3 regions of the Azospira sp. I09 genome follow, and region 1 is predicted to be linked to each of the others. Evidence: riboswitches for the same ligand, from Rfam matches in the RefSeq annotation. Region 1 holds a riboswitch; each other region holds the start of a gene.
The links. Region 1 has a riboswitch for cobalamin ahead of AZSP09_RS20205 (acyl-CoA thioesterase). Riboswitches for the same ligand answer to the same signal wherever they lie in the genome.
Positions count from the first base shown of each region.

Region 2: it holds a riboswitch for cobalamin, as region 1 does, so the genes downstream of both, AZSP09_RS06665 (ribonucleoside-diphosphate reductase subunit alpha) here and AZSP09_RS20205 (acyl-CoA thioesterase) in region 1, are expected to answer to the same signal.
Region 3: it holds a riboswitch for cobalamin, as region 1 does, so the genes downstream of both, AZSP09_RS06675 (TonB-dependent receptor plug domain-containing protein) here and AZSP09_RS20205 (acyl-CoA thioesterase) in region 1, are expected to answer to the same signal.

Region 1 covers NZ_AP021844.1:419,882-423,182, forward strand. Annotated here, with positions in the region: gene cbiQ (cobalt ECF transporter T component CbiQ) at 1-448, opposite strand, end outside; gene AZSP09_RS01970 (energy-coupling factor ABC transporter substrate-binding protein) at 442-813, opposite strand; gene AZSP09_RS01975 (energy-coupling factor ABC transporter permease) at 810-1,487, opposite strand; cobalamin riboswitch at 1,624-1,837, opposite strand; cobalamin riboswitch at 1,907-2,123, shown strand; gene AZSP09_RS20205 (acyl-CoA thioesterase) at 2,291-3,160, shown strand.
Region 2 covers NZ_AP021844.1:1,431,204-1,434,504, reverse strand. Annotated here, with positions in the region: gene AZSP09_RS06665 (ribonucleoside-diphosphate reductase subunit alpha) at 1-1,769, opposite strand, end outside; cobalamin riboswitch at 1,899-2,149, opposite strand; gene AZSP09_RS06660 (hypothetical protein) at 2,346-2,735, opposite strand; gene ilvB (acetolactate synthase large subunit) at 2,754-3,301, shown strand, end outside.
Region 3 covers NZ_AP021844.1:1,435,632-1,438,932, forward strand. Annotated here, with positions in the region: gene AZSP09_RS06670 (ribonucleotide-diphosphate reductase subunit beta) at 1-1,132, shown strand, start outside; cobalamin riboswitch at 1,284-1,537, shown strand; gene AZSP09_RS06675 (TonB-dependent receptor plug domain-containing protein) at 1,742-3,301, shown strand, end outside.

The sequences.
Region 1 (3,301 bases):
GGGTGCGGTAGCACAGCACCATGATGTCCAGCAGCACCTCGGGGGTGCGCAGGCGGCACAGCAGGGCGATGAGGTCGCTCAGGGGCGTGGTCAGCACCAGGAACAGCAGGGCCGCCAGGGCGCCCAGGGAGCGGGTCGCCACCACGGCGGCCTGGTGGGTGCCGGCGGCGGTGGCCTGCAGGCCGCCCCCATCCACGGAGATGGCCAGGGAGAGGGCGCTGATGGCGAGGAAGAAGAGGGCCGGGGCCGCCACCCGCAGATAGAGCAGGGGCGATACCCGGGCGCCGCCGATGGTCACGGCCGCCAGCAGGGCGGCCACGCCGAGCCCGGCGGCCGGGGTGGCGGCGGCGACGAAGGCGGCCGTCACCCCGCCCAGGGCGAAGAGGCCCTTGGCCTGGGGCGCCACGCCGCGCCAGCGGTTGGCGTAGGCCGACTGCTCGATCAGCACGCCGGCCCTTCCTGGTCCTTGTCTTCGCACCGGGCTGCCGCTTCACCGCGTCGTTGTTCCCGGCGCAGCTTTTCCCGGGTGCGGGCGCAGCCCAGGTAATAGCCGATGAAGCCGGCGCCGAGGGCCGCCTGCAGGGCGAAGAGAAGGGAGGCGATCTCGCCGCTGGCCGGCTCCAGCAGGGGCTGGAACCAGGGCTGGTAGTCCGGGGCGATGCGGGTGATGAGGGCCTGGGCCTCGCCGTCGGCGCCGCCGAAGATTTCCGCCGGCTGGCCGTCCGGCCCCAGGGGCCGTTCCACCAGCCACAGGGGCAGGGCCGCCAGCAGCACCACGGCGATGAGCAGCAGCAGGTTCTGGTGGCGCTTCATGCCCGCACCTCCGGCGCCGGGGCCACGCCCAGGTCCTGCAGTTCCTGCGGGTTGAAGCGGGCCAGGGCGTTGCAGATGACCACGGTGAGCAGGCCCTCGCTGATGGCCAGGGGAATCTGGGTGAGGGCGAAGATGCCGGCGAACTTGAGGAAGGAGGCGCCAAAGCCGCCCACCGGATCGGGGAAGGCCCAGGCCAGTTGCACCGAGGTGGTGACGTAGGTGAGCAGGTCCGCCAGGCTGGCGGCGAGGAACACGCTCACCGCCAGGGATGCCTTGAGGCGGCGGGCCAGGGCGAAGATGCCGTAGGCGGCGAAGGGTCCCACCACGGCCATGGAGAAGATGTTTGCGCCCAGGGTGGTGAGGCCGCCGTGGGCCAGCAGCAGGGCCTGGAACAGCAGCACCACGGCGCCGATGGGGGCCATGGCGGCAGGACCGAAGAGCACGGCGCCCAGGCCGGTGCCGGTGGGGTGGGAACAGCTGCCGGTGACCGAGGGCAGCTTCAGGGCCGAGAGGACGAAGGTGAAGGCGGCGGCCACTCCCAGCAGCATGCGCTGCTCGGGATTTTCGCGGATGCGGCGGTTCACGGAACGGATGCCCCAGGCGACGAAGGGGGCGGCGGCGACGCTCCAGCCCACGGCGTGTTCGATGGGCAGGAAGCCTTCCATGATGTGCATGAGTCTCTCCCTCGGCGAGCATGACGGTGGCGCACCAGGCGGGGGAGTTGTGGCAGGTCGGATAAAGGGCCGCGGCGGATGGAACAGCGAGGAGGCGGCAAATCACCAGAACCGTTCCCGTCACCCCGGGGAATGGTGCAACTTGTGATGTCAGGCCGGTCTTCTGGCTTGCCTTCATCCTTCCCTGCCGGCCTTCCCGTGATGAACCACAGTGGCGTGAGGCAGCGTCGTCTGGCTTACAGCAGCGGGGGCTGCGCCGGACTGTCCTGGGTGGTCCCTGGAGTCACCGGCTTCCCGTTTCACCGTCCCCGCAGAGCGCGAGGCACGGCACCTGAATCGGGGCGGATGATAGCCCACTCCCCCCGGGCTGGGCAATCCGCCGCGCCAGGCGCGGCGTTTGGCGAATCGGTCGGGGCGGGTTAGACTGGCCCCGCTTCGGTTCCCCCCTCCAGGGGATGAAAAGGGAATCCGGTGCGAGACAGGGCGGCGACGCCCCGACTCCAGTCCGGAACTGCCCCCGCAACTGTAGGCGGCGAGCGTTGCGCTCCACTCTTTGCCACTGGCGATACTGCCGGGAAGGCTGGCGCAACGTGACGACCCGCAAGTCAGGAGACCTGCCGCGGCATTACTTCATATCAATCCTAGTTGGGGCGGGGTGTCCCCTGAGGAAGGTAAATGCGCGCATTCCCTGACTGTCATCGTTGTCCGCTCTCGGCTGCCTGCCGCTCCGAGCCGCTTTGCCGCGGCCCGGGGTGTTCGCCCTTCTCCGATGCTCCCGCTCCGCTTCATCCAAGGAGTTGCGCATGCGCATGGAAGCAATGGAAATCGGCGCCGTCGTGGGGACGGCCGCCCAGCCCGTAGAAGCCAATCCCGCCCCCACTTCGTCCACTTCGCCGCGGCAGCAGCAGGCCACCCTCATGGTGGACGTGGTCTTCCCCGAACAGGTGAACCATCACGGCACCCTCTTCGGCGGTTCCGCCATGGCCATGATGGACAAGCTGGCCTTCCTGGTGGCCACCCGGGAGACCCGCCGGCCCATGGTCACCGCCAGCAGCGGCCGCATCGACTTCCGCAAGCCCATTCCCCAGGGGCGCCTGGTGGAACTGTCCGGCCGGGTGGTGCAGCGGGGCCGGCGCTCGGTGCAGGTGGAGGTGGCCCTGGCGGCGGAGGACCTGGCCACCGGGCTGCGGGAGACCAGCGCCACCGCCCACTTCACCCTGGTGGCGGTGGACGGTCCAGGGGCGCCGCTGCAGGAGGACGACGAGAGCTTCGCCCAGCTGCCCGGCATCGGCCCGGTGACGGCCATGGTGGAGATGGTCTTTCCCGGCCACACCAACCACCACGGCAGCCTCTTCGGCGGCCAGGCCCTGGCCTGGCTGGGTAAGGCGGCCATGGTGGCGGCCAGCCGCCAGGCCCGCATGCCTGTGGTGATGGCCGCTTCCGAGCGCATCGACTTCCACGCGCCGGTGCTGGAAGGGGAGATCGCCGACCTGGCGGCCCGGGTGGTGGCCATCGGCAACAGTTCCATGACGGTGGAAGTGCTGCTGCACGCAGAGGCCCTGCTCACCGGCCAGCGCCGCCTGTGCACCCGGGGCCGCTTCATCATGGTGGCGGTGGGCTACGACGGCCGCCCGGTGCCCGTGCCCCAGCCCCTGGGGCGGCGTCTGGCTTAGGCTCCGGCCTTCGCCCGCCCCGGCCGGGGCGGGCGTTCCCGGTTTCCGGCGCGGAACGGCAGGCGGCAGGCTGCCCGGCCGGGCAGCGGCCCCCACCGCGGTGTGACATAGTCGAGCCAATTCAGCGGTGGCGGGCCGTTA
Region 2 (3,301 bases), 1.0 Mb from region 1:
AGGGTGATCTCGGTGCACAGGTTGGAGCTATGCACCACGCCCACGTGCTGCTGGGGCGAGCGCAGGTTGCAGGCATCCTTGAAGGTGATCCAGGGGTGGCCGGTCTCGAACAGCATGGTCAGCATCTTGCGCCACAGCTGCACGGCGGGAATGCGCTTGAACAGACGGATCTCGCCCCGGTCGGCCTTGGCCTCGTAGGCGTTGTAGGCGACTTCGAATTCCTTGCCGAACTTGTCGTGCAGGTCGGGCACGTCGCTGGGGGAGAAGAGGGTCCACTCGCCGCCGTTGATGACCCGCTGCATGAACAGGTCGGGAATCCAGTTGGCGGTGTTCATGTCGTGGGTGCGGCGGCGCTCGTCGCCGGTGTTCTTGCGCAGCTCGAGGAATTCCTCGATGTCCAGATGCCAGGATTCCAGATAGGCGCAGACGGCGCCCTTGCGCTTGCCGCCCTGGTTTACGGCCACGGCCGTGTCATTCACCACCTTGAGGAAGGGGATGACGCCCTGGCTCTTGCCGTTGGTGCCCTTGATGCGGGCCCCCAGGGAGCGCACCGGGGTCCAGTCGTTGCCCAGGCCGCCGGCGTACTTCTGCAGCAGGGCGTTTTCCTTGATGGACTGGTAAATGCCTTCCAGGTCGTCGGAGACGGTGGTGAGGTAGCAGGAGGAGAGCTGGGAATGCCGGGTGCCGCTGTTGAACAGGGTCGGCGTGCTGCTCATGAAGTCGAAGGAGGAGAGCAGGTTGTAGAACTCGATGGCCCGGGCTTCCCGGTCGATCTCGTTGAGGGCCAGGCCCATGGCCACGCGCATGAAGAAGGTCTGGGGCAGCTCGATGCGGCGCTCGTCCACGTGCAGGAAGTAGCGGTCGTAGAGGGTCTGCAGGCCCAGGTAGTCGAACTGCAGGTCCCGCTCGGCCTTGAGGGCGGCGGCCAGGCGTTCCAGGTCATAGTCCTTGAGGCGGGCATCCAGCAGCTCGGCGTCCACGCCGGTGCGGATGAGGCCGGGGAAGGCTTCGGCGTAGCGGGCGGCCATGGCCTCCTGGCTGGCTTCCTCGCCCAGCACTTCGACGCGCACGCTGCTCAGCAGCAGGCGGGCGGCCACCTTGCTGTAGCCCGGTTCCCGCTCGATCAGGGTGCGGGCGGCCAGCACCAGGGACTGGCGCACGGCGGCCAGGGGCACGCCGTCGTAGAGGTTGTGCAGGGCCTGCTCCAGCACCGTTTCGGCAGCCACATCGGCCAGGCCCTGGCAGGCTTCCCGGCATTGCTGCAGCAGGGCGGCCCGGTCCAGGGGGAAGCGGCGGTCGCCGTCCACCACGTGCAGCAGGGGGCCTGCGGCAGCGGGGGCGGCCGCCGCCTGGGCGGCCCGTTCGGCGGCCCGCTTTTCCCGGTACAGCACGTAGGCCCGGGCCACGTCGTGCTCGCCGGAGCGCATCAGGGCCAGCTCCACCTGGTCCTGGATGTCTTCGATATGCACCGTGCCGCCGCCGGGCAGGCGCCGGGTGAGGGCCTGGACCACGATGGCGGTGAGGCGGGAGACCAGATCCCGCAGGCGGGCCGAAGCGGCGCCCTGGCTGCCGTGCACGGCCAGGAAGGCCTTGTTCATGGCGACGGAGATTTTCTCCGCATTGAAGGGCACCACCGAACCGTTGCGGCGGATGACCTCGAAGGACTGGGCCCGGCCGGCCAGATCGGCGGCGTTGGGCAGACTGTCGTCCAGATTGTCGGAGGGCAGGTGGGATGACGCTTGGTGGGTGGCGAAGAGGCCGGTTTGCATCGTGGAACTCCCGTTATCAACGGAACGGGGGCCCAGGGCGGCGGGATTGCCGAGGCGCCGGCGGGGACGCCCATGGCGGCCGACAGCGGACAATCCCGATCCACCGGGGGGCACCCCGCCCCTGGTCAGACTGAAAAATTGGCGACGGCAGGTTTCCTGGCTCACGGGTCCTGGCCCGATGCCCGCCTTCCCGGTGGAACTGCCTCCCAGTGGCACGCGTGGACATCGAACTCGCCGTTTACAGTTGCGGGGGCAGCTCCGGCATGGGCGGAAAGTTCGCTGCGGATTCGCGGGGAATCCGTCTGATCCCGACTTCCTTGATCGCCGCACCGGATTCCCATTTGTCCCAAAATCGGGGAACCGTCGCGGAGGAGACTTTACCCCAGCCCTCAAGCGGAGGGCAAGGGGTTGGACACTACAGGTAGTAGTACGAGAGTAATAGACAACTACATATAGTGTATTTGGCGACAGGGTCTTTTCCACAGCCGGGAGCATTTTGCCCAGAAAACGGGCAGAGTGTTTAATCCCCAGTAATACTGTGGCTTTTCGCCGACTGTCCCGGAACGGCCCACAGACTTATCCACAGAAACTGTGAATTTCCTGTTGCATGCCCCACCGGAATTTCTGCATAATCGTCGGATCGTTTTTGCCGGAGCAGTGGCAAAAAAATTTTTTACCGGCAGATTTTTTTCCGCCTTCAACCGCGAATCCTTTATCAGCCCCATGCACAACTTCGCCGACTTCGACCGCTGCAACACGCTGCCCTCCCGGGCCGGCGCGGGCGCGTCCGTCATTGGCGTAGTAGGCGCTGTAGTACGCGTAGTCGTAGTAGTACGCGCGTGCGCCGCTGGGATGAGCGAAGTCCGGTAAAGAAACCAACCGAATTCCACAAAACCCCCGCCGGCGCGACAGCCCGGCGGGGGTTTTGTTTTTGGGCCCTCCGACCGGCAAGCCAAACCGGATCACGCAAGGAGAAGCCCTGCCATGAATGCCCCAGCCCCCCAAGCCGCCCGCCAGACGGATGCCGCCCCGGCGTCGGAAACCCTTACCGGCGCCCAGATCGTCGTCCGCCTGCTGGAACGCCAGGGCGTCACCACCGTCTCCGGCATTCCCGGCGGCGCCATCCTGCCCTTCTACGACGCCCTCTCGGCCTCGGAAAAAATCCGCCACGTGCTGGCCCGCCATGAGCAGGGCGCCGGCTTCATCGCCCAGGGCATGGCCCGGGCCAGCGGCCAGCCCGCCGTCTGCCTCGCTTCCTCCGGCCCCGGCGCCACCAACCTGCTGACCGCCATCGCCGACGCCAAGCTGGATTCCATTCCCCTGGTGGCCATCACCGGCCAGGTGCCCCGCAGCATGATCGGCACCGACGCCTTCCAGGAGGTGGACACCTACGGCCTCACCATTCCCATCACCAAGCACAACTTCCTGGTGAACTCCGCCGAGGAGTTGCTGGAGGTGATTCCCCGGGCCTTCACCCTGGCCGCCTCCGGCCGCCCCGGCCCGGTGCTGGTGGATATTCCCAAGGACGTCCA
Region 3 (3,301 bases), 1.0 Mb from region 1:
CGCCCCGGCTGCAACGCCCGCCCGGCAAGCATCTCCAGCCCCCCTGCCCGCCCAGGCAGGAACGGCGGCGCCCCTGGCCGGCACTACCCCGGCAGCCGCGCCCCGCCTGCCTGCCGGCGGCATCTCTCTGGCCCCCATCAACCCGGAAGACAAGCGGGTGGTGAACGGCAAGGCCGACATCAACCAGCTGGCGCCCTTCAAGTACCCCTGGGCCTGGGAGTTCTTCCTCAACGCCAACCGCAACCACTGGACGCCCCTGGAAATCTCCATGGCCCAGGACGTGCACGACTACAACCACAAGCTGACGCCGGCCGAGCGCCACGTCTTCGAGAACGTGCTGTCCTACCTCACCACCTCCGACATCCTGGCCATGCGCAACATCGGCCTGGCGGTGATGGAGAAGATGAGCGCGCCGGAGCTGCAGATCTACCAGGCCCGCCAGGTCTATGAAGAGGCCCTGCACACCTGGACCTACCAGCACTGCATCGAAAGCCTGGGCCTGGACCAGAAGGAAATCTACAACCGCTACCGGGTGGTGCCGGAAATCCACGGCAAGATCGCCCTGGCCAACCGCCGCCTGGAGCGGGTGATGCGTTCCGACTTCGACCTGACGGACCGGGACAACCTGCACGAATTCGCCCTCTCCTACCTCTTCTTCGCCGGCATCTTCGAAGGCTGCTGGTTCTACAACGGCTTCACCCCCATCTTCGCCCTGCAGCGCCGGGGCCTGATGAAGGGCACCGCCGAGCAGCTGCAGTACATCATGCGCGACGAGGTGCTGCACTGCGCCTTCGGCATCCGGGTGGTGCGCCAGCTGCTGCAGGAAGAGAACCTGACCCTGGACCCGGTCCAGGTCAAGGCCCTGTGGGAAGAGGCGGAAGCCGCCGAGTCGGCCTACGCCGGCTACATCCTGCGGGAGCCCATCCTGGGCTACAACGCCGACCTGCACCGGGACCAGTTCCGCTTCATCGCCAACCGCCGCGCCCGCCAGCTGGGCCTGGCCGAGCCCTTCCCCGGCGCCGAGAACGTGCTGCCCTGGCTCGACGAACAGGCCAATATGCGCAAGGAAAAGAACTTCTTCGAAACCCGCGTCACCGAGTACCAGACCGGCGGCGCTCTGGCCTGGGACTGAGCCGGGCGGCAACCAGCGGCGTCGTGCCCTGGACGCTGCCCCGGCCCCTGGCGGGGATGGGGCAGCCCAGGACACAGACTTTTGTCATAGATGGGATTGGGGGTATGATCGCGCTCCTGATCGCCTGCAGTTGCGATCCCGGCTCCCCAGGGAGCCATTAGCAGTCAAAGGTGTCCGGCGGCAGCAGCCGCCGGGTGAAACGGGAACGAAGTAACGGCCATCACGGCCCCAAGCTTCGGCTGCCCCCGCAACGGTAAGCCAGTGCGGATGTTCCACGGCCCTCCTCCCCGGAGCGCCAGCCACTGAGCCAGCCCGTCGCCCCCTCACCGGGGCCGGCGACTGGCTTGGGAAGGCGGAACATCAAGACTGGCGAGCCCGGAGACCGGCCTTTGATTTTTGCGTGCCCGCCGTCCATGAAGGACGGTGCCGGCACGAACCTGCCACCGACCGCGGGGTTGCGGACGGAGCGGAGCATGAATCGAAGCGCCGGCCTTTCCCTCTGAGCCGAGTTTCTGCCGCCTGCCCTCGGGCCGGCGGTCGCGCCTCATCCTTTGTGCCCCCGTTTCCCGAAGCCCGGTCGGTAGCCATCGACTGGAGTCATACAGCAACATGGGGAGCATCAACAACCAACAACCGCGGCGTCTCCTGGCCGCCGCCATCGCCGCCCTCTTTTCCCAGGCCGCCCTGGCCGCCGGAGAGCAGGGCGAGACGGAACTGGGCAGCGTGGTGGTGACCGCCTCGCGTATCGAGCAGACCACCCTGGAGGCCCCGGCTGCCGTCACCGTCGTGACGGCCGACAAGCTGGACGCCTCGGGCGCCGTGCGCATCGGCGACGCCCTCACCGCCAAGGTGCCCAGCTTCTACATGCGCAACGGCCTGGGCACCAGCACCCGCATCAACACCGCCCCCATCGTCTCCTTCCGCGGCCTCTCCGACGGCCGGGTGAAGATGATGGTGGACGGCATGAGTCTCTCCGACGGCAACGCCGGCGGCCTGGCCAGCCTGATGGGCATTCCCATGGGCGAGGTGGAGCAGATCGAGGTGGTGCCCGGCTCCGCCTCGGCTCTCTACGGCAGCGACGCCATGGGCGGCGTGGTCAATGTCATCACCAAGGTGCCCACCAAGCAGGAAACCCGGGTCAAGGTCAGCCGGGGCTTCGGCGACGGCGAGCGCAGTGCGGTGGAAGCCAGCTACCGCAACAAGTGGGACAACGGCCTGGCCGCCACCCTGGGCTTCGGCTACGAGGACATGGCCGGTTTCGCCGGCAGCGACCTGGTGGTGCTGCCGGTGGGCACCACCGGCACCGGCGCCAACGCGGTCCAGGGTGGCCGGGCCACCACCACGGTGGATGGCAAGAAGGCCTATGTGGTGGGGGACCAGGGCGCCATCTCCTCCCACGCCAACAACCTGCATGCCAAGGTCTATTACAGCCTGGATGCCCAGTCCCGCTTCTTCGCCGGCTTCAACCGCAGCGAAAGCAGCATCGGCTTCGAGCGCTTCAACAACTACCTGAGCAAGAACGGCGCTCCCCTCGCCCTGCCCGCCAGCAATGTCTCCATCAACGGCGACAAGCTGGGCAGCATCAAGGAATCGAGCTTCTGGAATTCCAGCAATCCCAACTACCGCCAGGAGACCCGCTACTTCGCCGGCTTCGACGGCAAGCTGGGCAATGGCTACGACCTCAAGGCCAATGTGGGCTACTTCGACCGGGAGGCCTTCTACGTCGGCTCCGGCACCGGCGCCACCTTCGACGGCGGCCCGGGCACCCGCACCAGCACTCCCAACACCACCCTGGACGCCTCGGCCCAGCTGGGTTTTGCCGCGGGCAGCAACCAGTACCTGATCGTCGGTCTCTCCTCCAGCCGCAGCCACCTGCGGCGCAAGGTATACCAGCTCACCAGCTGGCGCGATCCCGACAGCACCACCGGCGCCCTCAACGAACAGTCCGACGGGGAAAGCACCACCAATTCCCTGTTCCTGCAGGACCAGATCTTCGTCGGCGACGACCTCACCCTCTACCTGGGCGGCCGCCACGACCGCTGGAGCAGCCGGGGCAACATGCAGAAATACGTCGGAACGCCCCGAAGCAATCTGGACATCCCGGAGCGCTCCGAATCCGCCTTCTCCCCCAAGGTGGCGGCGGTCTACCGCCTGACGCCGGGCACCAGC